DNA from 3 places in the Microbacterium sp. DMC48 genome. Region 1 is predicted to be linked to each of the others. Evidence: predicted binding sites of a transcription regulator. Region 1 holds the regulator's gene; each other region holds the start of a gene.
What was found. The regulator HrcA, encoded in region 1, represses chaperone genes, less so after heat shock. The targets are predictions, from matches to a motif close to TTNGCACTCGNNNNNNNCGAGTGCNAA.

Region 1 (9,819 bases):
ACGATCGTGTTCTCGTCGATCGCGTCGACATACCGCTTCTGACCGAGCGTCTTCGGGCGGATCGTGCGCCCGCGCGAGCTGAGGATCGCCTCGCCGAGCACTTCTGACGGGCGTTCGCCGGAGTCGGCGCGGAGAATACGGTTCGAGGTCTGCACGTCGGAGGGTTCGAGACCGTGACCTGCGCGGGCCATGGCGATCAGCTCGTCGACCAGAGCGCGGGCGCGGGCGACGGAGGCGGGAAGGCCGGTCAGTGTGATCTCATTGCCGCGCACGTGCACCTGCACGTCGGGGTGTTCGCGCTCCACGACCCGCAGCAGCCGGTCCTGCGGTCCGAGCAGCTGGACCATCGCCACGCCGTCGGCGAGAATCCGGTCGACGGCGGGTGCGGTCGCGTACGCGTCGTCGGTGGAATCAGCCACCGAGGCTCCCCTCGTCCAGTCCTCCCGCGAGCACGTGCGCGTGGACGTGGAACACGCTCTGGCCGGCGGCCGGACCGGTGTTGAACACGAGGCGGAAGTCGCCGTCGGCGTGTTCGGCGGCGAGCGTGTTCGCCAGCCCCACCATCTCGCTCATGAGAGCCGGGTCGGATGCCGCGAGCTCGACGACGTCGCGGTAGGCGGCGCTCTTGGGGATCACCAGCAGGTGCACCGGTGCCTGTGGTGCGATGTCGCGGATCGCGAACACGTTCTCGGTCTCGGCAAGGATCTCGGCCGGGATCTCGCCCTCCAGGATGCGCGTGAAGATGGACGGTTCGCTCATACTCCGAGTGTAGTCAGCGCCCGTCACCAGCGGCCGAGGCGGGCGTTGACCACGGCGAGGGCAGCCGGTCCCGCGGTGGAGGTGCGCAGCACCGTGTTGCCGAGGCGGACGGCGATGGCTCCGGCATCCGCGAGCGCGTCGAGTTCGTCGGGGGCGATGCCGCCTTCGGGGCCGACGACGAGAACGATCTCCGCGCCGTCGGCCACAGGGACGGCGCTCAAGGCCGTGGCGGCTGTGGGCTCCAGCACGAGAACGCGCGCGTCCGCGGCACGTGCGGCGAGGCCGGCGACGGACACCGGCGCCGACACGCGCGGAACCCATGGGCGGTGCGCCTGCTTGGCGGCTTCGCGGACGATGCTCTGCCAGCGTGCGACGCCCTTGATGGCCTTGTCGTCGCTCCAGCGCGATACGCTGCGCGCGCCCTGCCACGGCACGATCTCGTCGACGCCGAGCTCGGTTGCCGCCTGCACCGCGAGCTCGTCGCGGTCGCCTTTCGCAAGCGCCTGAGCGAGCACGAGGCGCGGGCTGGGTGGCGCGGCGACGGTGCGGGCGGTCACCGTCACCGCGACGCGTTTGGGTGCGGATGCCGCGACGACACCGGTGAGCCAGACGCCGGCACCGTCGCCCACCGTCACCTCTTCGCCGACGCGGACGCGACGCACGACCGCCGCATGATGAGCCTCGGCACCGGCGATGATGATCTCGTCGCCCGGAGCGGCGTCGGCGACGGCGGGCCCGTCCTCCGACGGCTCGTCGACGAGGAAGTGCAGAGCCATCTCAGCCGCGGAACCGGTCGCGCAGCTTCGAGAACATGCCCTGGTGGAACTGCGCCAGGCGGGGAGCCGGGGCCTTCGTCCGCTTGGCGAAGTCCTCGATGAGTGCGCGCTCCTTGGCGTCGAGCTTCGTCGGCGTGACGACCTGCACGCCGACCCGAAGGTCGCCGCGTGTGCCGCCGCGCAGGGGCGTGATGCCGCGGCCCTTGATCGTCAGGACGTCACCGGACTGCACTCCGGAGCGCACCTCGAGGTCGACGTCGCCGTCGAGCGAGGAGATCGTGGTGTGCGTGCCGAGGATCGCATCGGGCATCGACACTTCGAGGGTGGCGAGCAGGTCATCGCCTTCCCGGCTGAAGACCTCGTGGGTGGCGACGGTGACCTCGAGGTAGAGATCGCCGTTCGGACCGCCCGCGGGGCCGACCTCCCCGGAGCCCGGCAGCTGCAGGCGGAGTCCGGTCTCGACGCCCCCGGGGATGTCGACCGAGACCGTCCGCCGCGCGCGGACGCGGCCCTGGCCCTGGCAGCTCGCGCACGGGTAAGGGATCGTGGTGCCGTAGCCCTGGCAGGTGGTGCAGGGCTGAGAGGTGACGACGTTGCCGAGGAGGCTGCGCACGGTGCGCTGCACCTGACCGGATCCGTGGCAGATGTCGCAGGTCGCCGGTTGCGTCCCGGGCTGGCAGCACGATCCCTGGCACGTCTCGCACAGCACCGCCGTGTCGACCTCGATGTCACGGTGGGTCCCGAACACGACGTCGCCGAGATCGAGGGTCACCCGTACCAGCGCATCCTGGCCGCGCTCACGGCGCGAGCGCGGCCGGCCGGCGCGCGCTCCGCCGCCGCCGAAGAAGGTCTCGAAGATGTCGCCGAAGCCGCCGAAACCCGCGCCGCCTCCGCCGAAGGGCGAGCTGTCGCCGCCCATGTCGTAGCGCTGGCGCTGCTCCGGGTCGCTGAGGACGTCGTAGGCGTGGGTCACGAGCTTGAAGCGCTCGGACGCGTCCGCTCCCGGGTTGACATCGGGGTGCAGTTCGCGCGCGAGACGCCGATACGCCTTCTTGATCTCGTCGGGGCTCGCATCGCGGGATACGCCCAGGACTTCGTAGTGGTCGGCCACAATCGCCTTTCCTGCCCTTGCGGGCGCGGGTCGGTGTTCGGGAGCGGATCGCTCAGCGGGACGTGTCGTCCTCGTCGAGCAGTCGGCTCAGATAGTGCGCGACGGCGCGGACCGCCGCGAGGTTGGTGGGGTAGTCCATTCGGGTGGGGCCGAGGAGGCCGACGCGCGCGCGTGCACCCGTCGCGTCGTACTCGCTCGTGAGGACCGAGGCTTCCGTGAGCCCGAAGGGCTCGTTCTCCCGGCCGATGCTCACCGCGAGTCCCTGGTCGTCGGCGACCATCTCGCCCATCAGACGCAGCAGGGTGACCTGCTCCTCGATGGCCTCCAGCAGCGGGTAGATGCTCCCGCGGAAGTCGCTCTCGCGCCGCGCGAGTGTCGCGCTCCCGGCCATCACGAGCCGGTCCTGGCGGAAGTCCTCCAGTTCCTCGCCGACGATCCGCGCGACGGTGCGCAGCGCGGCATCGATGCGGGTGCCGTCGGGGGCTGACGCCGAGAGTTCGACGATCGCGGCCGCAGCCTCCGCGACGGGCTTGCCCGTGACCAGCCGCGAGATCGCCGTCTTGACCTGCTGGGCGGCCTCTTCGGTGAGTTCCTCGGCGAGGAAGGCCACGCGCTGGGAGACCCGGCCGGTGTCGGTGACGACGATGACGACGACGCGTGCTCCGCCCAGGTGCACGAACTCGACGTGAGTGACGTTCGCGCGGGCGAATGACGGGTACTGCACGATGGCGACCTGGCCGGTGAGCTGTGTGAGGGCGCGCACGGTGCGCATCAAGAGTTCGTCGAGGTCGCCCGGGTCGGTGAGAAACGACGAGATCGCCGAACGCTGCGCCGTCGAGAGCGGGCGCAGCTCGGCGAGATGGTCGACGAACACGCGATATCCCTTGTCGGTGGGCACGCGTCCGGAGGATGTGTGCGGCGCTGCGATGAGCTCCTCGTCCTCCAGGAGCGCCATGTCGTTGCGGATGGTCGCGGCGGACACGCCGAACTGGTGCCGTTCGACGATCGCCTTGCTGCCGACGGGCTCGTGGGTGTCGACGTAGTCCTGCACGATCGCGCGGAGGACCTGCAGGCCGCGTTCCGAGACCATCGCTCCTCCTTATTGGCACTCAGGGTGATCGAGTGCCAATATTACCGCGATCGTGTGCTCAGGCGGTGAGGGCGCGCACCACGGCATCCGCCAGCAGACGTCCACGGCGAGTGAGGACGACGCGACCGCGCACGGCGGATGATCCCTCGATGAGCCCATCGGCGATGAGCGCGGCCACCGCGTGGCGGCCCTCGCCGGTCAGCTCGGCCACCGCGATGCCCTCCGCGATGCGCGAGCGCAGCAGGACGTCCTCGAGTCGCCGTGCGGCGGCATCCGGGCGCTCGCGAGCAGCCGCAGGAGAGGTGCCGGCGGCGAGGCGCTGTGCGTATGCCGCGGGGTGCTTGACGTTCCACCATCGCAGTCCGTCGACATGACTGTGCGCCCCCGGCCCGTAGCCCCACCAGTCCGTGCCGCGCCAGTATGCGAGGTTGTGGCGAGAGCGGTGGGCGGTGTCCGTCGCCCAGTTCGACACCTCGTACCAGCCGAATCCGTTCGCGGCGAACGTCGCGTCGGCCAGCTCGTACATGTCGGCCTGGAGGTCGTCATCCGGTGCGGAGACCTCGCCGCGGCGGATCTGGCGCTCGAGCTTGGTGCCCTCCTCGATGATGAGCGCGTACGCGGAGATGTGATCCGGTCGCAGCGCCACGGCTGCCTCGATCGAGCGGCGCCAGTCGTCCAGCGACTCCCCCGGTGCACCGTAGATCAGATCGACGCTCACGTCGAGGCCCGCCGCGCGTGCCGCGTCGACCGCCGTCTGCACGGCCGCCGGATCGTGGGTGCGGTCGAGGGCGGCGAGCACGTGCGGCACGGCCGACTGCATGCCGATCGACATGCGGGTCACGCCGGCCTCGGCGAGCTCGTGAGCCATCGCGACGGTCACGGTATCGGGATTGGCCTCGACGGTGACCTCGGCATCGGTCGTCAGCGCGAAGGCCGAGCGTATGCCGTCGAGCATCCGGGCCAGATCCCCCGCCGGCAGCAGGGTGGGTGTGCCGCCACCGAAGAACACCGTGGATGCCGCGCGCAGCGGTCCCCGCGCCGACAGTACGTCGCGGGAGAGCGCGATCTCGCGGAGAACCTCGTCGGCGTACGCGTCCTGGCGAGCGCCACGCAGCTCTGTGGCCGTGTAGGTGTTGAAGTCGCAGTAGCCGCAGCGCACGCGGCAGAACGGCACATGCAGGTAGACGCCGAAGTCGCGGGCGGCCTCGATCGTGATGTCCGGCGGCAGCGCGCCGTCGAGCGGAGCGGGATCGCCGAGGGGAAGGGCGGAGCCCATCAGGCCGGCGTCGTGTACAGCGGTGAGAGGGCGCGCAGGTACCCGCGGAAGAGCTCGCGCCGGCGACGCTTCACCAGAGCCGGAACGACGCGGTAGAGCGTGGCGACGGGACGGTCGAAAGCGCGCACCGTGAACCGGACTTCGTCGTTGTCCGCCCAGGTCACGACGAACGATTCCTCGCCACTGACGACGGAGTCCCCGACGGTTCCGAGTGCAAACCCCACGCGTCGCGGCTCTTCGATCGCGTAGATGACGCGCAGCTCACCGTCCGCGTTCATGCCCTTGACATGTCCCCGCACCCGTACGGTCGTTCCCGCCGCGACGTAGGGCGTGCCGTCGGCGTCGAAGCGCTGATCGGCGTCCATGCGGCTCGCCACCGTCGGATTGCCGTCGACGTCGTAGCCGACTCCCGTGTACATCGGGCCGGCAGCCGGACGCACGTCCGAGATCTCCAGCCCCGCACCGCGCAGCGCCGTCCACGACAGCAGCGCGTCGGCCGATGACTCGAAGCGCGCCTTCCCGCTGCCGAGCAGCCAGGAGTCCTCCGCCGGAACGCTGTTCTCGGGCGGATAGCTCATGAGGTCGTGCGCCTGCGTGGCGCCGACGGCGGCATAGTCGACCGTGTCGTCCTGAAAGCTTCCGCGACGCATGATGTCCAGCCTAACCGGGGCGTCCTGCCTACTTCTTGTCCTTGCCCTCGACATCGCCGGAGAGCGCGGCGATGAAGGCTTCCTGGGGCACCTCGACACGACCAACCATCTTCATGCGCTTCTTGCCCTCCTTCTGCTTCTCCAGCAGCTTGCGCTTACGGGTGATGTCGCCGCCGTAGCACTTGGCGAGCACGTCCTTGCGGATGGCTCGGATGTTCTCGCGCGCGATGATGCGTGCGCCGATGGCGGCCTGGATGGGCACCTCGAACTGCTGGCGCGGAATGAGCTTGCGGAGGCGTTCGGTCATCAGAGTGCCGTACGCGTACGCCTTCTCGCGGTGGACGATCGAGCTGAACGCGTCGACCTTCTCACCCTGCAGCAGGATGTCGACCTTGACCAGATCGGCCTCCTGGGATCCGGCGGGCTCGTAATCGAGGCTCGCGTAGCCCTGTGTCTTCGACTTCAGTTGATCGAAGAAGTCGAAGACGATCTCGCCGAGCGGCATGTTGTAGCGCAGCTCGACCCGGTCCTCACTGAGGTATTCCATGCCGAGGAGCGTTCCGCGGCGCTGCTGGCAGAGCTCCATCACCGTGCCCACGTAATCCTTGGGCAACAGGATGCCGACCTTGACGACCGGCTCGGAGACACTCGCGACGCGCCCGTCGGGGTACTCGCTCGGGTTGGTGACCGTGACCGACTCGCCCGTGTCGGTCGTGACCTCGTACGTCACCGAGGGTGCCGTGGTGATGAGGTCGAGGCCGAACTCGCGCGACAGGCGCTCCGTGATGATCTCCAGGTGCAGCAGGCCCAGGAACCCGCAGCGGAATCCGAAGCCCAGGGCGACGGAGGTCTCCGGCTCGTACTGCAGCGAGGCGTCCGACAGCTTCAACTTGTCCAACGCCTCACGCAGGTCGGCGTAGTCGCTGCCGTCGATCGGGTAGATCCCGCTGAACACCATCGGCTTGGGGTCGGTGTAGCCGGCCAGTGCTTCGCTCGCGGGCTTGCGCTGGTTGGTGATCGTGTCGCCGACCTTCGACTGGCGCACGTCCTTCACGCCGGTGATCAGGTAGCCCACTTCGCCGACGCCGAGGCCCCGGGTCGGAACCGGCTCGGGGCTGGAGACACCGATCTCGAGCAGGTCGTGCGTCGCGCGCGTGGACATCATCTGAATGCGCTCGCGCGGCTCGAGCTTGCCGTCGACCATGCGGACGTACGTCACCACGCCGCGGTAGGCATCGTAGACCGAGTCGAAGATCATGGCGCGCGCCGGGGCCGCGGCGTCTCCGACCGGGGCGGGGATGCGCTCGACGATGCGATCGAGCAGCTCCTCCACCCCCATGCCCGTCTTGCCGGACACCCGCAGCACGTCGGCGGGGTCGCCGCCGATGAGGTTCGCAAGCTCTGCGGCGTACTTCTCGGGATCGGCGGCGGGCAGATCGATCTTGTTGAGAACCGGGATGATCTGGAGGTCGTTCTCCAGCGCCAGGTAGAGGTTCGCAAGGGTCTGCGCTTCGATTCCCTGCGCGGCGTCGACCAGGAGGATGGCGCCTTCGCAGGCGGCGAGCGAGCGCGAGACCTCGTATGTGAAGTCCACGTGGCCGGGGGTGTCGATCATGTTCAGTGCGAAGGTGCCCTCGGCGGTGGCCCAGGGCATGCGGACGGCCTGCGACTTGATGGTGATGCCGCGCTCGCGCTCGATGTCCATGCGATCGAGGTACTGCGCACGCATGTCGCGGTCCGAGACCACACCGGTGATCTGCAGCATGCGGTCGGCCAGCGTGGACTTGCCGTGGTCGATGTGGGCGATGATGCAGAAATTGCGGATCAGCTCTGGAGGGGTCGCAGACGGCTCGAGAGGCTTCAGGGCGCGGGGTGACATGTCCCGTGCAGTCTACCGGCGTCTGCAGGGCGGGCCCCGCGCGACCGCGCGCGGGACTTTAGCCTCTCCCTCACGCGACGCGCCAGGGCTGCGCCGGATGAGAAAGAGTTAACCGCCCCTTCTCTTGCCGCCGCGATCCGCGCCACGGAAGCTCGATCTCACGTTCGATGGGACCGGATGTCGTGCGGCGTTCACTTCGGTGAAACCTTTTCGTCTCACAGCCACCTCATCATCGGCACTCAATCACCGAAGAGGACCGCCGTGTATGCGGCTGTCCGCTGTTGCATGCGAAACCAGGGAGAACACGTGTCAGATCCGACACGGGACGCCACGCGTCCCACCGCCGAGAGGCGGAACAGGCGCGCGATCGTCGCCGCCATCACCGCCGGAGCCCTCGCCCTCAGCGGCGCGGGATTCGCGACCATTCCGGCTCAGGCGGCCGTCTCGCCGAACGCCGCCGTGCTGATCAACGAGGTGTACGGCGGGGGCGGCAACTCCGGCGCCACCTACACCCACGACTTCGTCGAGCTCGTGAACGTCTCGTCGGCGCCGGTCAGCCTCGACGGCTGGACGCTGCAGTACGCCGCAGCAGGCGGCGACAAGAAGTTCTCGGCGCAGCCCCTCAGCGGCACCATCGCCGCCGGACACACCTTCCTCGTCCAGGAGGCGAAGGGGCAAGGCGGGACGACGCCCCTTCCGACACCGGATGCCGTCGGCTCGCTCGCGCTGAGCGGGACGACCGGCAAGGTGGCCCTCGTCTCGAATGAGACCATCGTGACCGGACCGAGCGACGCCGACGTCGTCGACTACGTGGCCTGGGGTTCGTCCGCGACCCCCGCGGCCGGCTCGCCCGCACCCGGTACCGAGAACCCGACGAGCATCTCGCGCGACGCGTCGCACACCAACACCGCCGTCAACAGCGCGGACTTCGCCGTGGGCGCCCCCACTCCGCAGAACTCCGGTGCGGGCACGGAGCCGACGCCCGCGCCGACCGGCACCGCGTCTCCCTCTCCCGAGCCCACGACGACGTCCACCCCGACGCCGCAGCCGACCTCGACGGGAACCCCCGGGACCGAGACGATCACACCGATCGCGGCGATCCAAGGCTCCGGCGACAGCACCCCGCTGAACGGCCAGACCGTCACGACCGAAGGCGTCGTCACCGCTCAGTATGCGACCGGCGGCTACAACGGCTACGTCATCCAGACGCCCGGGACCGGCGGCGCGATCGATCTGAGCGCCCACACGGCATCCGACGCCATCTTCGTCTACGCGAAGACCCCGGCCGTCGCCAACGAGGTCGCGCTCGGAGACACTGTCCGCGTCACCGGCAAGGCGTCCGAGTTCAACGGCCTCACCCAGCTCGCGGTCGACACGGGCGCGGCTCGCAAGATCGACGCGGCTGCGGCCCCGAAGCCCGTCGTGCTCACGACGTGGCCGGCCTCGATCGCCCAGCGCGAGAGCCTCGAGTCGATGCTCGTGAGCGTCACCGGCACCTTCACGGTGACCAACACCAACAACACCAACCGCTATGGCGAAGTGGGTCTCGCCGCCGGCAGCGGCGTGCTCCGTCAGCCGACGGACGTCGCCCGCCCCGGCAGCGCCGAGGCCGCCGCGGCCGCGGCGGACAACCTAGCCCGCGGCGTCGTCCTCGACGACGGCGGTTCGCTCGACTATGCCGCGCGCGCCAACAACGGCACCGGTGCGCTCCTGAACGGAGACCTGACGCCGGCGTACGTTTCGCTCGACAAGCCGGTCGTCGTGGGCGCCACCGCGTCCCTGAGCGGCTCGTTCGTGCTGGACTACCGCAACAACGCGTGGAAGCTGAACCCGGTGACCTTCCTCGCCGGCGACGGCAAGACGCAGGGTCAGGCGAGCTTCACCAACCCGCGTACCGCAGCTCCTGCCCCCGTCGGCGGCGACCTGAGCGTGGGCTCGTTCAACGTGCTGAACTACTTCACGACGCTCGGCTCGTCCGACGCGGCCTGCCAGCCGTACACCGACCGTGCCGGCGTCGGCACGAACGTCCGGGGAGGCTGCGACCTCCGCGGAGCCTGGGGTGCCGCAGACCTCGCGCGTCAGCAGTCGAAGATCGTCTCGGCGATCAACACACTGGACGCCTCGGTGGTCGGGCTCATGGAGATCGAGAACTCGGCGAAGTCGACGCCGTCGACGCCCGACAAGGCTGTCGCGACCCTGGTCGCGGCGCTGAACGCCGCTGCCGGAAGTGAGAAGTGGGCGTACGTCCCGGCATCCGCGCAGCTGCCCGATGCATCCG
Region 2 (9,819 bases), on a different contig from region 1:
CATGACGGCCGTTAACGTCGACCACCTCGAGGTGCAGCGCGGCGCGATCACGGCGCTGATCGGCCCGAACGGCGCCGGCAAGACCACGTTCTTCAACCTCATCACCGGCTTCGACAAGCCGTCGTCGGCGAAGAAGCTCTTCGGGGGGCCTTCGCCGGCCGAGGCTGCCAAGTGGTCGTTCGACGGGCGCACGCTCGGCAACACCGCGGCATCCAAGGTGGCCCGCGCCGGCATGGTGCGCACGTTCCAGCTGACGAAGGCGCTGTCGCGCATGACGGTGCTCGACAACATGCTGATCGGCGCGAAGGACAACCCCGGTGAGAACCTGGCGGTCGGCCTCGTCAAGCCACTGTGGGGCGGCGCCGAGAAGGCGAACATCGCCAAAGCCGAGGAGCTGCTGCAGCGCTTCAAGCTCGACACCAAGCGCGATGACATGGCCGGAAGCCTCTCCGGCGGGCAGAAGAAGCTTCTCGAGATGGCTCGGGCCCTGATGAGCGATCCCAAGATGATCATGCTCGACGAGCCCATGGCCGGGGTCAACCCCGCGCTCACGCAGAGCCTGCTCGAGCACATCCAGGCGCTGCGCAACGACGGCACGACCGTGCTGTTCGTCGAGCACGACATGCACATGGTGCGCCACATCTCCGACTGGGTGGTCGTCATGGCCCAGGGCGAGGTGGTCGCCGAGGGCGATCCGGAGCGCGTCATGAAGAACCCGGCCGTGATCGACGCCTACTTGGGCGCGTATCACGACACCGATCTCGGCGACGATGCCGCCGTGAACACGGGCCTCATCACCCAGATCGAGGCCGAGGTCGAAGCCGAGGCCGAGCAGGAGGACGACCACAAATGAGCATGCCATCCGCCGCGGCTGCGCCCGAGGCACCGACGGCGACGCCGGTCGTCAAGGCCGACAGCCTCGTCGCCGGCTACCTGCCGGGCGTCAACATCCTCAACGACTGCACCCTGGAGGCGTTTCCGGGCGAGCTCGTCGGAATCATCGGCCCCAACGGCGCCGGCAAGTCGACGCTGCTGAAGGCCCTCTTCGGCCTCGTCAACGTCCGCTCCGGCGCCGTGACGCTGGAGGGCGAGGACATCACCAACCAGAAGGCCAACCAGCTGGTGCAGGCGGGGATCGGCTTCGTTCCCCAGACGAACAACGTCTTTCCCTCCCTGACGATCGAGGAGAACATGCAGATGGGCATGTTCTTGCGACCCAAGGAGTTCCAGAGCCGCGTCGCCGAGATCTGGGAGCTCTTTCCCGTGCTGGGCGAGCGTCGCAAGCAGCGCGCCGGATCGCTCTCCGGCGGCGAGCGCCAGTCGGTCGCCATGGCGCGCGCCCTCATGATGAAGCCGAAGGTGCTGCTGCTGGACGAGCCCAGCGCGGGCCTGTCCCCCGTTCGCCAGGACGAGACGTTCATCCGCACGCGGGAGATCAACAAGACCGGTGTGACCATCATCATGGTGGAGCAGAACGCCCGTCGCTGCCTGCAGATCTGCGATCGCGCGTACGTCCTCGACCAGGGCCGCAACGCCTACGAGGGCGCGGGACGCGAACTCGCGAAGGACCCGAAGGTCATCGAGCTGTACCTCGGCACGCTCGCCGCGGATGTCGAGGCGTCGCACTCGGACTGACCGCTCAGGGACAGAAGGGGCCTCGCCGTCTCGGCGAGGCCCCTTCTGCACGCGCGCGGCTTTCGATGCGGAGATGCGCAACGGATGCGGACGCCGAACGGCACGGCATCCGCATCCGTTGACCGCATCCGCATCTGTTGACGGCGCTGGCGACGGGAGATCGGATGCCGCGGCGGGCATATGCACCCGCCGGCTGCGCGCCGAGACACGAAGAAGGGGCGGATGCCGCGGCATCCGCCCCTTCTGTCGTGCGCAGGTGTCAGTTCACGGAGCCCTGGATGGACTTCTGGAAGACGGGAGTGTTGTTCGCGTCGAACTTGTAGATGCCGATGTAGGCGCTCGACGGGTCGTTCTGGGAGTTGAACGGACCGATGCCCGCCTTACCCGTGTAGGTGATGTCCTTGCCGCTCTTGATGAGCGCGAGGCACGAGGCGTAGTCGGAGCACTTCTCACCGTTGGTGGTGCCCGAGACCGCGGCGAGGTTCGCCTGGATCGTCGGACCGTCGGTGCCCTTGCCCTTCTCGGCGGCCAGTGCCGCGAGCACGATGGCGTCGTAGGACTCGGGAGCGTACGAGAAGTCCTTCAGGTCGGCGTTCGCGCTCTTCTTGTAGAAGTCCACGAGGCGCTGCTTGAACTCGGGGTCGGGCTGGGCGCCGGGAATGGTGCCCTGGGCGCCGGTGAGCGTGCCCGCCTCGAAGTCCTTGCTGTAGTCGGCCGTGTTGCCGTCGACGAGGTACGTCTTCGACAGATCCCAGCCCTGAGCCTTCAGCTCGGGGACGATCTGCTTGGTCTCGTCGAAGGCGAGGATCACGATCGCGTCGGGCTTGGCCGCCAGAGCCGCCGACACCTCGGACGAGAAGGTCTTCTGACCGGGAGCGAACTCCTGGCCCTTGCCCTTGGCGCCGTAGACGACTTCGCCGCCCGCCTTGGTGACGGTGTCTTCGACGACATCGCGCAGGCCGGTGCCGTACGCGTCGTTGAAGACGATGAACGCGACCTTCTGGACGCCGTCACCGATGACGAGGTTGCCCAGCGCCGAGCCCTGCACCGTGTCCGGCGGAGCGGTGCGGAAGTAGTAGCTGGAGTAACCGGAGAGCTCGGTCGCGGTGTTCGCCGGCGAGATCTGCACCTTGCACTTCGAGACGATGGTGTCGACGAAGTTGAGGCTGACGCTCGAGGACTCGGCACCGAGCACGACCTGAGCGTCCGACGACGCGATCTGCGCAGCCGAGGCGGTGGAGACCGACAGGTCGGACGAGGCGCCGGAGTCGGTGATGGGGCCGACCTTGATGGGCTGACCGAGCACACCGCCGGCGGCGTCGATGTCTTCGACGGCAAGGCCGTAGCCGGCCTCGGCGGGCGGGTTGAGGTAGGCCAGCGAACCGGTCTGCGGCAGGATCGTCGCGAGAGTGAACGGTCCGGTCGAGGGCGTGCCGGGCGTGCAGGCGGCGGCAGGGTCCGCCGACCCCGTCGAGGTTGCCGTGGGAGCCGACGTGGTGCCGCCTCCGCCCGAGCTGGAGCACCCTGCGAGGGCGAGCGACGCGGCGCCCGCGAGCGCAAACGCGGCGATGAGCGCCTTGTTGCGATGAACCATGGGTTCTTCCCTTTCTTCGATGACATCGCGCGGCGCACGGGCTCCGCGGTCTGGCTTGAACGCTAAACCTGCTGTGTCACCAGGATGTTTCGCGCACGCATCGAAGAGAAGCACCGCGACGCAATCGTTATGAACGTCGCGCGGGCGCCGCTCACGTCGTCGAGACGTTCTCAGACCAGATCGGCGACGTCCGAGACGTTTCGGGCCCGCCGCGACGACACCACGGAATCGACGCTCAGCACGACCAGCGCGACCCACACCAGCGCGAACCCGATCCAGCGTTCGAGCGGCATCGGCTCGTGCAGGATCCACGCGCCGATGATGAACTGCAGGATGGGGGCCACGAACTGCAGCAAGCCGATCACGGTGAGCGGCGCCCGTCGCGCACCCGCGGCGAACAGCAGCAGCGGAACAGCGGTGACGACGCCGGCAAGGGTGACGAGGACGGTGTGCCCGGCGCCCTGGGTGCCGAAGACGAGGCCGGTGGTGGCGGCGACCACGACCAGCTGGATGAGGGCGATCGGGGTGAGCCAGAGAGATTCCAGGGTGAGGCCACTGATCGCATCGACCCGAGGACCGATCTGCTTCTTCACGAGACCGTAGGTGCCGAAGCTCGCCGCCAGGGTCAGCGCGATCCAAGGGAACGATCCGTAGGCGACGATGATGACGATCACGGCCAGTCCCGCGAACCCGATCGCGATCCACTGCGCCAGCCTCAGACGCTCCTTCAGCACGATCACACCCAGCAGCACGGTCACGATCGGGTTGATGAAGTACCCGAGGCTCCCCTCGATGACGTGCCCGGTGAGGATGCCGATCAGGAACACCTGCCAGTTCACATAGATCAGCAGGCCCGCGATGATCGTCCAGAACACGAGCCGTCGATCACGCAGGATCGCGATGAGCTTGCCCCACGTGCGGGTGAGCGTCAGCAGGATCGCGCAGAACGCGAGGGAGAAGAGAATGCGCCAGACGACGATCTCCCACGGCCCGATGGGCGCCAGCAGCAGGAAGTAGAGGGGCATGAATCCCCAGAGGAAGTACGCCGCGAAGGCGTAGATCCCCCCGCGCCGCTCTTCACGTGCGGTCTCGGCGGGTGTCATGAGAGAAAGCCTACGACGGTCGTGACATCTTCGGACCGACGGATGCCGAGGCATCCTGCCGTTGGTCGTCGTTCCTCCGCCAATCCGCGTCAACGACGATGGCCCCCGGACTTTGCCGGGGGCCATCGTCGTGTGCGATCGTCAGCGGACGACGACCGCCAGAACGTCGCGGGCCGACAGGACGAGGAACTCGTCGCCGCCGAACTTCACCTCGGTGCCGCCGTACTTGCTGTAGATGACGCGGTCGCCGACGGCGACGTCGAGCGGCACGCGGTTGCCGTTGTCGTCGATGCGGCCGGGGCCCACGGCCACGACCTCGCCCTCCTGGGGCTTCTCCTTGGCGGTGTCAGGGATGACGAGGCCACTGGACGTGACCTGCTCAGCCTCGACCTGCTTGATGACGATGCGGTCCTCGAGCGGCTTGATGGAAACCGACACGGTCTACCTCTTTCTTGCTGGGCGTGATGCTTCAAGACTCGTTAGCACCCACAGGGGTGGAGTGCTAACAGAAGTCTAGAGCGCGGCTGGCACTCGTGCAACGCGAGTGCCAACTCTGCGAGACCACCACCCCCCCTGTTACATGAATCATGTTTCACTTACCATCGGACCTGCGCTCCCACGACCGGGACGACCGGGCAACGGTGCCCGGACGATGGCGGGAGCGGGATCGGAGTCGACCGATGACCACCCCCGACCTCACGACGGATCACCCCGCTCATCGGCGGCGACGCGCGCTGGCCGCGGCCCTGACGGCGGCGGCCCTGGCTGTCGGCGCTCTCCTGGCCGCACCGGCAGCGAGCCCCGCTGCGGCGGCGACGGGGTCGTGGACGACCGAGTCGATCGCGGGCATGAGCGTGCGGCTCTACACGCCGGCGAGCGCCGCGACGCTGGGCAACGGTCGCGCGCTGATGATCAGCCTGCACGGGTGCGTGCAGACGGCGTCGACTCTGCAGACCGCCGGCAACTGGGCCGCGACGGCGGAGCAGTACGGCATGGTCGTCGCCCTTCCCGACGCCCCGGGCGGGGGTGTGGTGCTCGGATGCTGGGACTACTACGACGGCAACCATTCGCGCACCGCACCCGCCCGCCACGACGACAACCTGTTGGCGCTGGTGTCGGCGCTCACCGGCCGCGCGGCGCTCGGCATCGACCCGGCGCAGGTGTACCTCTCGGGCCTGTCCTCCGGCGGCGGCGAGACCATGGTGATGGGGTGCCTCGCCCCCGACGTGTTCGCTGGCATCGGCATCAATGCCGGACCCACCGTCGGCACGACGTCGGGACAGATCGGCAGCGTCGCCGTCTCGCAGGCTCAGGGCACGGCCACGTGCCGCACCTTCGCCGGCTCGGCATCCGCATCGTTCTCGAGCCAGCTCACCTCGGTGATCTACGGATCGAATGACACCACGGTCGCGACGGGCTACAACACTCTCAACGCGCAGATCATGGCCGGCATCTACGGCGCCGGGTCGTCGTCGACGTTCTCGCTGGCGGGGCTGGCCGGCACCAACACGGCGGGGTCGGGCACGATGTACGCGGATGCCGCGGGTCCGCGCGTCTCGCTCATTCAGAACACCGGCCTCGGTCACAACTGGCCGGCCGGCGGCGGGCCGGGCGGCTCGTACGTCTCGACCAACAGCATCGACTACCCCGCGTACGTGACCGGCTTCTTCTTCGCGCACAACCGGCGGGTCGACCGCGCGGCGACACCGAGTCCGACGCCGACGCCCACGCCGACGCCGACGGCGACGCCGACCGCGAGCCCCAGCCCGACGCCGACCGCACCGGGCGCGACGTGCGTGAGCGCGACCAATGCCGCCCACAAGGCCGCGGGCCGGGCGACCAGCTACGGCGTCAATCCCTACAACCCGTATTACGCGGTGGGCAGCCTGGACTACCTGGGGCAGGGGGATGCGACCGTGACGAGTCTGCAGCAGACGTCGGCATCGCGCTGGACGAAGGTGAGCGGGTGCTGAGCAGCCCCGCATAGGCTGGCGGGATGGAACGCGCCGAGCTCACCGCCCTGCTCACCCCCGAGGGGCTGCGGCTGGCCGATGAGCTCGGCGCGATCGACTCCGCCGACGAGGTGGCGCGCACCGTGTCGCGGCTGCGGGCGCAGGGCCTGACGCCCGAGCTGGTCTCGGCCGCCGTCGGCCAGGCGCGGCTGCGGACGCGGGCGCGCGCGAAGTTCGGGGCGTTCGCCGACCGCATGCTGTTCACGCGGGCGGGTCTCGAACAGGCCACACGGCTGTCGGTGGGCGCCCGCCACGCGGGCCGGTTCCGCGACGCCGGAGTGCACCGCGTCGCCGACCTCGGCTGCGGCATCGGGGGCGATGCGCTCGCGTTCGCCGGGATCGGCCTCGACGTGCTGGCCGTCGACGCCGACGAGACCACGGCCGCCCTGGCCGCGTACAACCTCGCCCCGTTCGGCGAGTCCGCGACCGTGCGCCATGCCCGCGCCGAGGAGGTCGCCCTCGACGGCGTCGAGGCGGTGTGGCTCGATCCGGCCCGACGCACGGCCGGCCATACCGAGACGGTGCGGGTCGCCGCGGGCGACTGGTCGCCGCCGCTGGAATGGGTCTTCGCGCTGGCGCAGCGGATGCCCGCGGGCATCAAACTCGGACCGGCCTTCGACCGGGCACAGATCCCCGCGGATGCGGAGGCGCAGTGGATCAGCGTCGACGGGTCGACGATCGAGCTCGTGGTCTGGACCGGAACGCTCGCTCGCGACGGTGTTCGCCGCTCGGCCCTCGTCGTCCGCTCCGACAGCGCCGCCGAGCTGACCGCTGCGTCCGATGCCGAGGATGCCGAGACACGGCCGCTCGGCGCCTTCGTCCACGAGCCGGAGGGCGCTGTCATCCGTGCGCGCCTCATCGGCGAGGTGGCTCGCCGCCTCGACGCCGGAATGCTCGCCCCCGGCATCGCCTACCTGACCTCCGATGCCGAGATCACGAGCCCCTTCGTGCAGTCCTTCCGCATCCTGGAGGAGCTGCCCTCGGATGTGAAGGCGCTCCGGCGCGCCCTGCGCGAGCGGGAGATCGGAACGCTGGAGATCAAGAAGCGCGGCGTCGACGTCGACCCCGCCATCCTTCGCACCCAGCTGAAGCTGACCGGTCCGCGCGCCGCGACGCTCATCCTCACGCGTGCGGGGACCTCACGCGTCGCGCTGCTCGCCGAGCGCGTCACCCGCTGACGCCGATCGCGCCGGCGCGGCGCCGTCAGCCGAACAGCGGCCCCTGGGTCGACGCCCACCACAGCCAGCCCGCGCTGTAGGCGAGCGACAGCAGGCTCAGGCACAGCGCCCAGACCGCGACGGCCCGACTCTCCCAGGGACGGCGCAGCGCGACCACGGCGAGCACCGCGGCCAGGATGCCGATGAGCACGCCCCAGCCGACGACCAGCGAGACGATCAGTGCCACGACGGCGAGGGCGAGAGCCCACGAGGCGCTGCGAGGCAGCACCGGCGGCGTCGGCGCCCACCGCACGTCGGGTTCGGGTGTCCACGACCCCGTGGTCGCGGCATCCGGCTCCACCGGCGCGCCGACCGCAACCGGCACCGGCTCGGTGAGCTCGCGCTGGAAGCCGCCGCGATGCGCTCCGGGCAGGGCCGCCGTGCCCGCGGGCGCGACGTCGGCCGATGGCGCCTCCAGACGGGCGTCGATGCGCGGCGGCGGAACGTCGTCGGGCGCCGTGTCGGGGCGGTCGTCGCTCATCCCGTGGCCTCCCCGGCGACCTGGATCTCGGTCACCGGCAACGTCGAGTCGGCACCGAAGGCGAGGCTCGAGGGAGCGCGTCCACTCGCGATCAGCTCCGACGCGAGCGCGGCGATCATGGCCCCGTTGTCGGTGCACAGGCTCAGCGGCGGGATGCGCACGGCGACTCCCGCTTCGGCCGCGCGCGCCAGCGCGACCTCGCGCAGGCGCCGGTTGGCGATGACGCCGCCCCCGAGCAGCAGGCGCGGCACGCCGTGCTGCGCGCACGCATCGAGTGCTTTGGTGACGAGCACATCGACGACGGCTTCGCGGAAGGATGCCGCGACATCTCCCACCGCGACCTGCTGCCCCGAGGCCTCGGCCTGCTCGACCCAGCGCGCCACGGCCGTCTTCAGACCGGAGAAGGAGAAGTCGTAGCGGTGCGCCGCCATGTCGGAGGCGCGAGACAGCCCGCGCGGGAAGTGGATGGCGGCCGGGTCGCCGCCCGCCGCGGCGCGGTCGATCTCCGGTCCGCCGGGGTAGGGCAGTCCGAGAATCCGGGCGATCTTGTCGAAGGCCTCACCGGCGGCGTCGTCGAGGGTCTCGCCGAGAAGCTCCACATCGCTCACGAGATCGCGCACGAGCAGCAGCGAGGTGTGTCCGCCGCTGACCAGCAGCGCGACGGTGGGGTAGTCGACGTCCTCGCCGGTGAGCAGATCGGCGGCGATGTGCCCGACGAGGTGGTTGACGGCGTACAGCGGCTTGTCGAGGCCGACGGCGAGCGCCTTGGCGGCGCCGATGCCGACCATGAGCGCTCCGGCGAGGCCCGGCCCGCTCGTGACGGCGACGGCATCCACGTCGGTGAGGGCGATGCCGGCCTCGGCCACGGCCGCGTCGATCGCCGGCTGCAGAGCTTCGAGGTGCGCGCGGGCGGCGACCTCGGGCACGACCCCGCCGAAGCGGGCGTGCTCGTCCATCGAGCTCGAGATGGTGTTGCTGAGCAGGGTGCGGCCCCGGACGATGCCGATGCCGGTCTCGTCGCAACTGGTCTCGATGCCGAGCACAAGCGGTTCACGAACGGTCATGAGCACACTCCCCCGGTCTGCGTCTGTGCGTCTCGCTCGGCGGCCCAGGCGAGGAGATCGAGCTTCATGACGACGGCATCCACGTCGTCGGGCTGGTAGTAGCGGGGGCGACGCGCGATCTCGAGGAACCCCTCCGAGACGTACAGTGCGGCGGCGGTCGGGTTGTCGGCACGCACCTCGAGGAACACCTCGCGCGCCCCGCGCTGCCGCGCTGCCTCCAGCAGCGCCCGCAGCAAGGTCCGCCCCCGCCCGCGGCCCCGCGCGGACGCGGCGACGGTGATCGTCTGGATGTCGGCATCGGCGGCGCGCGCGACGGCGCGCACCCCGCCGTATGCGAGCAACCGCCCCGCCTCCACGTCGACCAGGTAGTGCGCGTGGGGTGAGAGCAGCTCTTCGCGCATCATCGGCTCGCTCCACGCGTCGGTCGGAAACGACGCGCGTTCGAGGTCCATGATCTCCGCGAGGTCGTCGACGGTGGCGGCGCGCAGCGTCATGCGCGCCCCTCGACGCCCGGGCGGATGACGCTCTTCGGCAGCGTCACGTCGGGAGCACGCAGGTACAACGGCTCGGCACCGGCGAGTTCGCGTCCCGCGGCGACGGCGCGCGCCGCGACGACGGCGAGCATGGCCGCGCTGATCGTCGTCACCTCGACGCGGTCCGCCTCGTGAGCGGACAGCACCGCGTCGATATCGGTGCGCAGGGCGAGGGCTGGT
Region 3 (9,819 bases), on a different contig from region 1:
GGTCCGACGGCCTGGTTGCAGGTGCGTTCGCCGGGGTGCTGCTCCTGTTGGCGGGTGGGGCCGTGATCTGGCGCCGCCGCCACCTGAGCCGCGTCTCGGACTGATCCCCTGAGCGTGCGGGCGGATGCCGAGAAGTCGGCGTCCGCCCGTACGCGCTCGCGCGTAACCTCTCTCCCATGAGCATGTCTCCCCTCATCACCCCCTCCGAGCTGAAGGCCCAGCTGGGCTCTCTCACGCCGCCGGTCGTCCTCGATGTGCGTTACCGTCTCGACGCCCCCGACGGTGCGGAGGCGTACCGCGACGGCCACGTGCCCGGTGCCGTCTACGTCCGCATGGACGGCGAGCTCGCCGTGCACGGGGCTGCGAGCGAGGGGCGTCATCCCCTTCCGTCTCCGGCTGACTTCGAGCGTTCCGTGCGCAGCTGGGGGATCGATGACGGCGACACCGTCGTCGTCTACGACGATTGGAACTCGTTCGCCGCGGCCCGCGCCTGGTGGATGCTCACGGACGCCGGCGTTCCCGCCCGGGTGCTCGACGGCGGGCTGCGCGCGTGGCGCGCCGCCGGAGCGACCCTCGAGACCGGCGAGGTGACCCCCACGCCGGGCGCCGTGACGCTGCATGCGGGACAGCGCCGCAGGCTCGACATCGACGCCGCGGCATCCCTCGCACACAGCGGCGTGCTCCTGGACGCCCGCGCACCGGAGCGCTACCGCGGCGACGTCGAACCGCTCGACCCCGCCGCCGGACACATCCCGGGCGCCCGCAACGCGCCGACCACCGAGAACCTGGATGCCGAGGGCCGGCTCCTCGCCCCCGACGTGCTGCGTGCCCGCTACGCCGATCTGGAGGGACAGTCCGTCGGTGTCTACTGCGGCTCGGGCATCACCGCTGCCCACGCCGTTCTGGCGCTCGCGGTCGCGGGCCACGACGCGGCTCTGTACCCGGGCTCCTGGAGCCAGTGGTCGAATACTCCCGACCGGCCGGTCGCCACCGGCGACCGCCCCTGACACTACGATGTTGACGATGCCACAGACACCTGCCCCGACCACCGCGTCGGTTCCCGCCTCGGGGACCGACGTGACCCTCCGTCACGGAGCCTACGAAGCGCACATCGCCAGCGTCGGCGCGTCGCTGCGTGCGCTCACGTTCGACGGGCGCGACCTCGTCGTGCCCTTCGCTGCCGACGAGGTGCGCCCCGCCTTCCGCGGTGCCACTCTCGCCCCCTGGCCGAATCGCGTCGTCGACGGCGCGTATTCCTTCGGCGGGCACAGCTACGAACTCGCGCTCAGTGACATCGGCCGCCCGAATGCGCTGCACGGCCTCGCCGTCTGGCTCGACTTCGCCGTCGTCGATCACACCGCCGACGCGGTCACGCTGGCGGCGGTGATCGTGCCGCAGTCCGGCTACCCGTGGCGCGTGCGTGTGGAGACGACCTACCGGTTGGGTGCCGACGGTCTCACCCAGACCGTGGCGGCGACGAATGAGAGCGCGGATGCCGCGCCGTTCGGCACCGGTCCGCATCCGTATCTAGTGGCCGGTTCTGCGCCGCTGGACGGGTGGACGCTGACGCTGCCCGCCGACCGGGTGCTCGAGGTCACCGACCACCAGCTCGCTCCCATCGCGCTCGCCGAGGTCGCCGGCTCGGATCGTTTCGACTGGCGCGCGCCGCGGGTGCTCGGCGATGTGGAGATCGACCACGCGTTCACCGGGCTGTCCCGCGCGGACGGTGTGGCGACCGTGCGGTTGGTCGACCCGTCCGGTACCGGCGTGGAGATGGTCTGGGATCAGGCGTGCCCCTGGGTGCAGATCCACACGGCCGACCGCCCGCCGCTGGCCGACGGCAGCCCCGATCCCGGTCACCGCGCCGGCCTCGCCGTCGAGCCGATGACCTGCGCCCCGGACGCCTTCAACGCCGATCGCTACGACTACGACGCGGGCCTGATCGTCATCCCGGCCGGCGGATCGGTCTCGGCATCCTGGCGCATCGCCGCCGTCGGTATCTGACTGCGGCAGTCGCCCTCTCACGCGAAAGGGCCCCGACACGGACGTGTCGGGGCCCTTCGGCGTGAGGGGACGACTCAGTGGTCGCCGCGGATCTCTTCCTTGATCTCGTTGCGCTTGTGGACGGAGTCGCGCTCGGCTTCGGCCTTCTTGACCTCGGCGTCGGCCTTCGCCTCGTCGATCTTGTCGGAGACACGGTCGACCGTGTCCTCGAAGCCTTCCTTGATCTTCCGGCCGGCCGTCTCGGCCGCGTCCTTCGCGTCGTCGATGAAGCCCATGGCGACTCCTTTCATCAGGTCGGACTTCCACGGTACGAACCCTCTCCGCCACACGAAAGGGCTTGCCGCCGGTGCCGTGCCCGTGCTAGCCGCAGCCCGTGCGGTCGCCGCAGCCCGCGCTGGTGGGCGGGCGCGCACGACCCCTAGGATGGCGCCGTGAACAACACCGGCACTCTGGACCAGTGGCAGGCGGCTTTCGGCGGCGGCACCGGTCTCGTCCTGTTCGTCGTCTATTACGTGCTGCTCGCCGTGGCGATGTGGAAGGTGTTCAGCAAGGCCGGATACCCCGGCATCCTCGCCCTCATCCCCATCGTGAACTGGTTCATCCAGGTGAAGATCGCAGGATTCTCGGCGTGGTGGGGGTTGTTGGCGATCGTTCCGATCGTCAACGTCATCTTCTTCATCATCGTGGCGATCCGCATCGGCCGCGGGTTCGGGCACGGCGCCTTCTTCTCGATCGTGCTGCTGCTGCTGTTCGCCCCCATCGGGTTCTTCATCATCGGCTTCAGCTCCGATCGGTACACGTCGCCGGCCTGAGCGCCCGTCGCGCATTCCGTCCCGACGTCGGTCTTCCCTAGGATCGAGGGGAGGGGATGCCGTGGTCAACGAGAAGCGCGTACGCACCCGTGACGTGGTCGCGGAGGGGCTGTACATCGCGTCCGCGGCGACGCGGCTGAGCCTGAAGAACACGATCCTCGTCCACATCCTCGCCGAGGGAGAAGACTTCGACCTCGATCGGTATCTCCCCGAGGCCAAGGAAGCCCTGGAGACCCTCGCCGCGGAAGCGGAGGACGATGCGGCGCGCACCGAACGGCAGCGTCGCGCAGCCCGCGGCCGCCACACCGACTCGGACGGCACGCACGATTATCGCAGTCGCGATGTGCGCAACCTGCGCCGCCGCCAGAAGCAGTCGCTGCACGTCGCCCATGAGCTGCGGCGTCGCGCCGACGACACCGAAGAGTTGCGCAAGCTCGTCCTGGACGCGCGGGATGCCGCGTGGGCAGAGGTGGCCGGCAACATCGATCGGACGCTGCGGATCGAGGCCGCGCGCCCCGATCTCGACCCGGACTACGAGCGTATGCGCACGGCGCGGATGCAGGCACTGCGGCTCGTGGACCTTCCGAAACTTCGCGCCCATCGGCGCAGCGTCGCGGCTCAGCAGAAGCAGCAGGACCCCGATTCGTCACATCCCGGCGCGTAGGCTAAGCTGGTCCTCGGCCCTCCAAGAGGTGCCGGAAACTGCGCCCGTAGCTCAATGGATAGAGCATCTGACTACGGATCAGAAGGTTAGGGGTTCGAGTCCCTTCGGGCGCACACTGTGTTGAGACAGTAACGAGAAAGGCCCGCGGCACGCCGCGGGCCTTTCTCGTTCTCCGGCGGCATCGGCGATCGCGCGTGCGTGAAGAAGTGTGACGATCCCGGCCCCGACGCCTGCGCGGCGACCTAACGTATCTGCGTGGCCACTTCCGCCCCCGCCTCCGTCCGCCCCGCCGGCATCGATCCCCGGGGTCCGCGCTTCGCGGCATCCATCACCGCCGTGCTCCTGCTGGCCGGCACGTTCCTCGCCCTGCTGGGAACGTCTGCGCGCGAGGCCGCGACTTTCGCCGAGAGGCTCGCCGATCCGGCGTTCCTCCTACTGCTCGGCGTCGACCTCCTCTTCGTGTGGGGTTTCGCCGCTCCGCGGACCGCGCCGTGGGGTGCGCTGTACCGGGTCGCCATCCGTCCGCGCCTGCAGCCGCCGGTCGACCTCGAAGACCCGCGTCCTCCGCGCTTCGCGCAGGTCATCGGATTCGTCGTCGTGACGGTCGGCCTCGTGCTGCACGTCGCGGGCATCGCGTGGGCCCTGCCGATCGCCGCGGCCCTCGCATTCATCGCCGCGTTCCTCAACGCCGCCTTCGGCGTGTGCCTCGGCTGCCTGCTCTACCTCGCGCTCGCCCGTGCCGGCGTGTTCCGCCCGCGGGGCGGCCTGCTGGGCGCCTGAGGGACGTCAGGCCGCGCCCGTCAGACGGGCGTGACGCGCAGCCACACGAACCCGTGCGGGCGCAGTGCAAGACCCTCGTCGAGGTCGACGCTCGCGTCGTGTACGGGGTCGAAGGCGGTGCGCTCGAAGCCCGACAGCGTGAGCGGATCGATCGTGACCTCGGCGTCGCCGACGTTCGCCAGCACCAGCAGCGTGCTGGTCTCACCGGGGCGCTGGTAGCCGATGACGGCGGGGTGCGGGGTATGGAAGGGGATGAGCGCGTTGCCCGCGAGCTCCGGAGACTGCTGGCGCACCGAGATCAGCTTGGTGAGTCGGCGGAACACCCGCCCGGCCGGCGTGGTGTCGTCGTCGCGCTGCGCGTAGGCATCGCGCGGACGATGGCCGCGGTGCACCCAGCGGGTGTCGCCACGGCGAACCGGATCGTCGGCGTAGGAGTAGTCGTTGAGCTGTGCGACCTCGTCCCCGAGGTACAGCAGGGGGATGCCGCCGGTCGACAGTGCCAGGGCGTGCGCGAGGATCACGCGATCCTCCCCGCCCGGATCTCCCGCTTCGATACCGGCCAGGGACGCCGTCGTCCCGGTGACGCGGGCATCGCCGGTGACGGGGTTCTCCTGGAAGGCGACGCCGCGCGCGAACGTTCCCTCGTGGCGGCCCGTGTAGAAGCGGTTGAGGAACTGTCGGTGGGTGTAGCCGTCGATGCCGAGCTCGGCCGCGTCTTCGTCGGCGAACGTCCACCCGATATCGTCGTGGCTGCGGACGTAGTTCACCCATGCCGTGCCGGCCGGCAGCGCGTGGCGTCGATCCAGCGCCTGCTGCAGGAGCCGGCCGTCGCGCGTGGCGAGCGCCTCCCACGTCAGCGCCATCTGCAGCGGGTTGTACGACAGCTCGCATTCTTCGGCTGAGATGTAGCTGACGACCTCGTCGGGGTGGACGATCGCCTCGGACTTGAAGATCATGCCGGGCGCGGCCATCGCGAGCACCGCGTTGAACGCCTGCAGCAGCAGGTGGGCTTCGGGCAGCGACTCGCAGGACGTTCCCAGACGCTTCCAGATGAAGGCCACGGCATCCATCCGGAGCACCTCGATGCCCTGGTTCGCCAGGAACAGCATCTCGCCCGCCATCGCGCGGAAGACGGCGGGGTTCGCGTAGTTGAGGTCCCACTGATAGTGGTAGAAGGTCGACCAGATCCAGCGGCCGTCCTCGAGCTGCACGAACGATCCACGGTGATCGTCGGGAAAGATCTCGCGCGTCGTGCGCTCGTAGGCGTCGGGCATCTGTCGGTCGGGGAAGATCAGATAGAAGTCGGCGTAGTCGGGGTCGCCCGCCACGGCCTTCTGAGCCCACTCGTGCTCGTTGCTGGTGTGGTTGAAGATGAAGTCCAGCACGAGCGAGATGCCCGCCAACCGCAGCTCTGCCGCCAGCTCGGCCAGTTGCGCCATCGTGCCCAGGCTCGGGTTGACGCGCCGGTAGCTCGAGACGGCATAGCCGCCGTCGTTGTCGCCGGCGGGGGCGTCGAACAGCGGCATGAGGTGCAGGTAGGTCAGCCCGAGTTCGCGGAACGAGGGGATCAGCTCGCGCACGCCGGCGAGGTTGCCGGCGAAGCGGTCGACGTAGCAGACGCCGCCCAGCATGCGCTCGGACTGGAACCACTCGGGGTCGGCGGCGCGCTGCGCGTCGTGCACCTTCAGGTCGAGAGGGCGCGCATTCCACGAGGCGGATGCCGCCGCCACCGTGGCCGCCAGCTGCTCGCGGCCGTCGGTGCGCTCGCCGTAGAGGCGGGTGAAGAGGCCGTGCAACCGCGGGAACTGCTCATCGAACCGGGTGAGGAACGCGTCGTCGAGGCGCCCTGCCGCCTCGCAGGCCTCGAGCGCCGCGACGCGATCGGCGTCGGACGTGGTCAGTGCGGTCATGGTTCCCCCTCCGGTCTCAGCGTATCGGGCAGGGCCCGGCGCGGCGGGCGGCGTAGGCTCACACACGTGAGTGCGTACGTCTCGGCGTTCGACCTGTTCTCCATCGGGGTAGGACCATCGAGCTCCCATACGGTGGGCCCGCTGCGCGCGGCCCGAGATTTCGCGCGCCGTGCGGTCGATCTGGCAGGTCTGGCGCGTGTCGAGTGCGCACTGTACGGGTCGCTCGGCGCCACCGGCATCGGACACGGCACGCCCGACGCGGTCGTCGCGGGCCTGCAGGGGTTCGCGGCCGAGACCGTCGATCCGGCGCGCGTGCGGGGCGCCTGGACCGATTGGGTCGACGGCGCGCACCTCCTCCTGGACGGTCGCATCCCGATCCCTTTCTCACGCTCAGACATCTCGCTCGCACCGCGGACGCGTCTTCCCGGACACCCCAACGCGATGACCCTCGTCGCCCGCGATGCCGCCGGTGCGGTGCTGCGCGAGGACACCTACTACTCGATCGGTGGAGGGTTCATCCGGCGCGAGGGCGAGTCGGATGCGGTGGCCGCGGCATCCTTCCCGCTGCCGTACGCGACGGCGGCGCAGCTGCTGGACGTCTGCGATACCTACGGGCTCACGATCGCAGAGGTCGCCCGGCGCAACGAGGAGGCGCTGCGACCGGAAGCAGACGTCGCGGCCGGGCTCGACGCGATCTGGGACGCCATGGCGGCATGCGTCGATGCGGGCCTGCACGCCGACGGGGTGCTGCCGGGAATGCTGAAGGTGAAGCGGCGTGCGGGCGCGATCCGCGCGCAGCTGGAGAGCGTCGAGGCGATGGGGCGCGAGCTTCCCGGTGAGTGGCTCGGCGCGTTCGCGCTGGCTGTCAACGAGGAGAACGCCGCCGGTGGACGGGTCGTGACGGCGCCGACGAACGGTGCTGCTGGCATCCTTCCGGCCGTCGCGATGTACTGGTGGCGCTTCCTCGCCGATGCGGGCATCGGGGCGGAGAACGCGGTCACTCCCTACGGCGAACTCGTCGGCTCGGCGCTTCTCGGGCTGCACGGTCCGGAGGGCGGCGAATCCGGCGATGCGGCCCACCGAGCCGAGGGCGTCGTCGCCACCGCGCAGGAGCTCGCCGAGGCGAACCGTCGTCGCGGCATCCGTCGATTCCTCTTGACGGCCACGGCTCTCGGTTCGCTCTTCAAGGCCAACGCCTCGATCTCGGGAGCCGAGGGCGGGTGTCAAGCCGAGGTCGGCTCGGCGTGCGCGATGGCGGCCGGCGGCTTGACCGCGGTGATGGGCGGCACGAACCGCCAGATCGAGAACGCCGCCGAGATCGCGATGGAGCACCATCTGGGTCTGACGTGCGACCCCGTGGGCGGACTCGTGCAGATCCCCTGCATAGAGCGCAACGCGATCGCGGCATCCACGGCGGTCACCGCCGCGCGCCTCGCGCTGCGTGGCGACGGCACGCACTACGTACCGCTGGATGCCGTGGTCGAGACGATGCGTCAGACCGGCATCGACATGTCGACCAAGTACAAGGAGACCAGCGAGGGCGGACTCGCCGTCAACGTCGTGGAGTGCTGAACGGCGGCCGCAACCGCTCGTGTTCGCCATGCGTGAACCATTGGCACTCTCATGGGGCGAGTGCTAATCTGATGGTGGTTGAGTCGATGAGGCTCAACTTTGACAGACCATCACAGTGACACACGACAAGGAGAGAACAATGGCCACGTATGACCCGTTCCGTGACCTCGACCGCATCGCGTCGGGCCTCTTCGACACGCGCCGGGGACCCCGCCGGATGCCGATGGACCTTTACCGCGACGGCGACCACTACGTGCTCAGCGCCGACCTTCCGGGAATCGACCCGGGCTCGGTCGACATCGATGTGGACGGCCAGCTGCTGACCATTCGTGCCGAGCGCACCCTCAGCGAGGGCGACGGCGTGAAGTGGATCACGCGCGAGCGTGAGACCGCGAGCTTCCTCCGCCAGCTGAACCTCGGTCAGGGAATCGACACCGATGGCATCGCCGCCACCTACAGCAACGGCGTGCTGACGGTCACGATCCCCGTGAGCGAGAAGGCGAAGCCGCGCAAGGTCCAGGTCGTCGCCGATGGCGCGGCGCCGACGATCCAGGCGCACGAATCCGCGCAGGAGCCGCAGCCGGTCGAGCAGTAGTCCCGCACCGCGCGCAGCCGCCCCGTGTCCGCGAGGACCGGGGCGGTTCGCGTGCGCACGCTAGTGTCGAAGCACCCGCCGGAAGTACCAGCACTCGGAACGTCAGCAAGGATGCCGATGACCGCACCCCCCGTCGCGCGCGAGCGCGAGATCACCGAACCCGTCGCCCTCACCGGTCCCGATGGTCGACTCAACCCGGAGGCGATCGGCTTCGCCCGCGCGCCGCTCATCGACACCCGTGGCATCGGGCGCGGACGTTTCGTCCGCTCGTGGGGACGCAACAAGCGCTGGGAGTACTGGAACGTCATGACTCCCACGCACATCGTCTCGCTCACGGTGTCGTCGCTGGACTATGCGGCCGTGCACGAAGTGTGGATCCACGATCGAGCCACGACCCGTTCGTGGGGTCGCAGTGTGACGGTGCTGCCGTCGCGGGAGGTGTCCCTTCCCGCGTCGCTCGGCACGGGCATCGCCATCGCGCGACACGCGGATCTCGCCGCGACGATCACTCCCGCCGAGCGGGGAACGCTCTGGCGTCTGCACGCGGAGATCGCGGACGCGTCTTTCGATATCACGGTGCGCCGCCCGCCCGGACACGAGCTGCTGGCGGTCGTCGTGCCGTGGTCGTCTCGGCGCTTCCAGTACACCGTGAAGGATGTCGCACTCCCGGCATCCGGGGTGCTGACGCTCGACGGCATCGACTACGACGTCGGGCAGGGATCGTGGGCGGTGCTCGACCACGGGCGGGGGCGCTGGCCCTACGACGTGTCGTGGAACTGGGGTGCGGGATCGGGCACCCTCGCAGACGGGCGCAGCCTCGGCATCCAGGTCGGGGGACGGTGGACCGACGGGACGGGCTCGACGGAGAACGCCGTCGTGCTCGACGGCGTTCTGCACAAGATCTCTGCGTCGGTGGTCTGGGAGTATGAGCGCGCCGCGCCGTTGCGTCCGTGGCGGGTGCACGGGGGAGGCCTGGATGCCGTGTTCACCCCGTTCTACGACAAGAAGTCGGCGACGAACCTCGGCGTGGTCTCCTCGCGAACGGATCAGTGCTTCGGCACCTGGTCGGGGACGTTCGCGGGGGACGGCGGCGTGATCGCGTTCGACGGCATCGAAGGTTTCGCGGAGGATGTCCGCAACCGGTGGTAGCCGGGGAGAGGCCAGAGGAAGGGGCAAGGATGTCGTTTCAGGCATATCTCGACAACATCGAGGACAAGACCGGGCGGACGCCACAGGAGCTCGTAGACGAAGCCAGCGCGAAGGGCTTCGGACCGGGGACGAAGGCGGGTGAGATCGTCGCATGGCTCGCCGAGGACTACGGGCTCGGGCGCGGGCACGCGATGGCGCTCGTGCACGTGATCACAAAGGGGCCCAAGATCGCGTCGACCCACGTGGGCAGCGGCACGTCGCACAGCGACGAGAGCGACACCCTATGGCTCAAGGGTAAGGCGACGAACCCGTCGCGCGGGTTCTGACGGCTCA

Region 2: a site for HrcA is predicted at 4,857-4,883, ahead of groES (co-chaperone GroES). Genes of this name have one in related genera too.
Region 3: a site for HrcA is predicted at 7,783-7,809, ahead of ACT53O_RS14195 (Hsp20/alpha crystallin family protein). Genes of this name have one in related genera too.

What each region holds. Positions count from the first base shown of each region.
Region 1 covers NZ_JBQUZN010000004.1:332,184-342,002, reverse strand. The annotation lists gene ACT53O_RS06900 (PhoH family protein) at 1-419, opposite strand, end outside; gene ACT53O_RS06895 (HIT domain-containing protein) at 412-759, opposite strand; gene ACT53O_RS06890 (16S rRNA (uracil(1498)-N(3))-methyltransferase) at 783-1,535, opposite strand; gene dnaJ (molecular chaperone DnaJ) at 1,537-2,646, opposite strand; gene hrcA (heat-inducible transcriptional repressor HrcA) at 2,699-3,736, opposite strand; gene hemW (radical SAM family heme chaperone HemW) at 3,795-5,012, opposite strand; gene ACT53O_RS06870 (DUF1990 family protein) at 5,012-5,662, opposite strand; gene lepA (translation elongation factor 4) at 5,691-7,541, opposite strand; gene ACT53O_RS06860 (ExeM/NucH family extracellular endonuclease) at 7,848-9,819, shown strand, end outside.
Region 2 covers NZ_JBQUZN010000003.1:483,523-493,341, forward strand. The annotation lists gene ACT53O_RS02245 (ABC transporter ATP-binding protein) at 1-853, shown strand, start outside; gene ACT53O_RS02250 (ABC transporter ATP-binding protein) at 850-1,635, shown strand; gene ACT53O_RS02255 (ABC transporter substrate-binding protein) at 1,895-3,229, opposite strand; gene rarD (EamA family transporter RarD) at 3,400-4,332, opposite strand; gene groES (co-chaperone GroES) at 4,474-4,770, opposite strand; gene ACT53O_RS02270 (extracellular catalytic domain type 1 short-chain-length polyhydroxyalkanoate depolymerase) at 5,013-6,305, shown strand; gene ACT53O_RS02275 (class I SAM-dependent methyltransferase) at 6,329-7,522, shown strand; gene ACT53O_RS02280 (hypothetical protein) at 7,548-8,042, opposite strand; gene tsaD (tRNA (adenosine(37)-N6)-threonylcarbamoyltransferase complex transferase subunit TsaD) at 8,039-9,106, opposite strand; gene rimI (ribosomal protein S18-alanine N-acetyltransferase) at 9,103-9,600, opposite strand; gene tsaB (tRNA (adenosine(37)-N6)-threonylcarbamoyltransferase complex dimerization subunit type 1 TsaB) at 9,597-9,819, opposite strand, start outside.
Region 3 covers NZ_JBQUZN010000006.1:463,195-473,013, forward strand. The annotation lists gene ACT53O_RS14145 (family 43 glycosylhydrolase) at 1-104, shown strand, start outside; gene ACT53O_RS14150 (sulfurtransferase) at 177-1,007, shown strand; gene ACT53O_RS14155 (aldose 1-epimerase family protein) at 1,024-2,004, shown strand; gene ACT53O_RS14160 (hypothetical protein) at 2,079-2,279, opposite strand; gene ACT53O_RS14165 (DUF5684 domain-containing protein) at 2,436-2,816, shown strand; gene ACT53O_RS14170 (hypothetical protein) at 2,878-3,480, shown strand; tRNA gene ACT53O_RS14175 (tRNA-Arg) at 3,521-3,593, shown strand; gene ACT53O_RS14180 (DUF4395 domain-containing protein) at 3,736-4,260, shown strand; gene ACT53O_RS14185 (amylosucrase) at 4,281-6,170, opposite strand; gene ACT53O_RS14190 (L-serine ammonia-lyase, iron-sulfur-dependent, subunit alpha) at 6,237-7,742, shown strand; gene ACT53O_RS14195 (Hsp20/alpha crystallin family protein) at 7,882-8,337, shown strand; gene ACT53O_RS14200 (DUF2804 domain-containing protein) at 8,455-9,486, shown strand; gene ACT53O_RS14205 (DUF4287 domain-containing protein) at 9,516-9,812, shown strand; gene ACT53O_RS14210 (MarR family winged helix-turn-helix transcriptional regulator) at 9,817-9,819, opposite strand, start outside.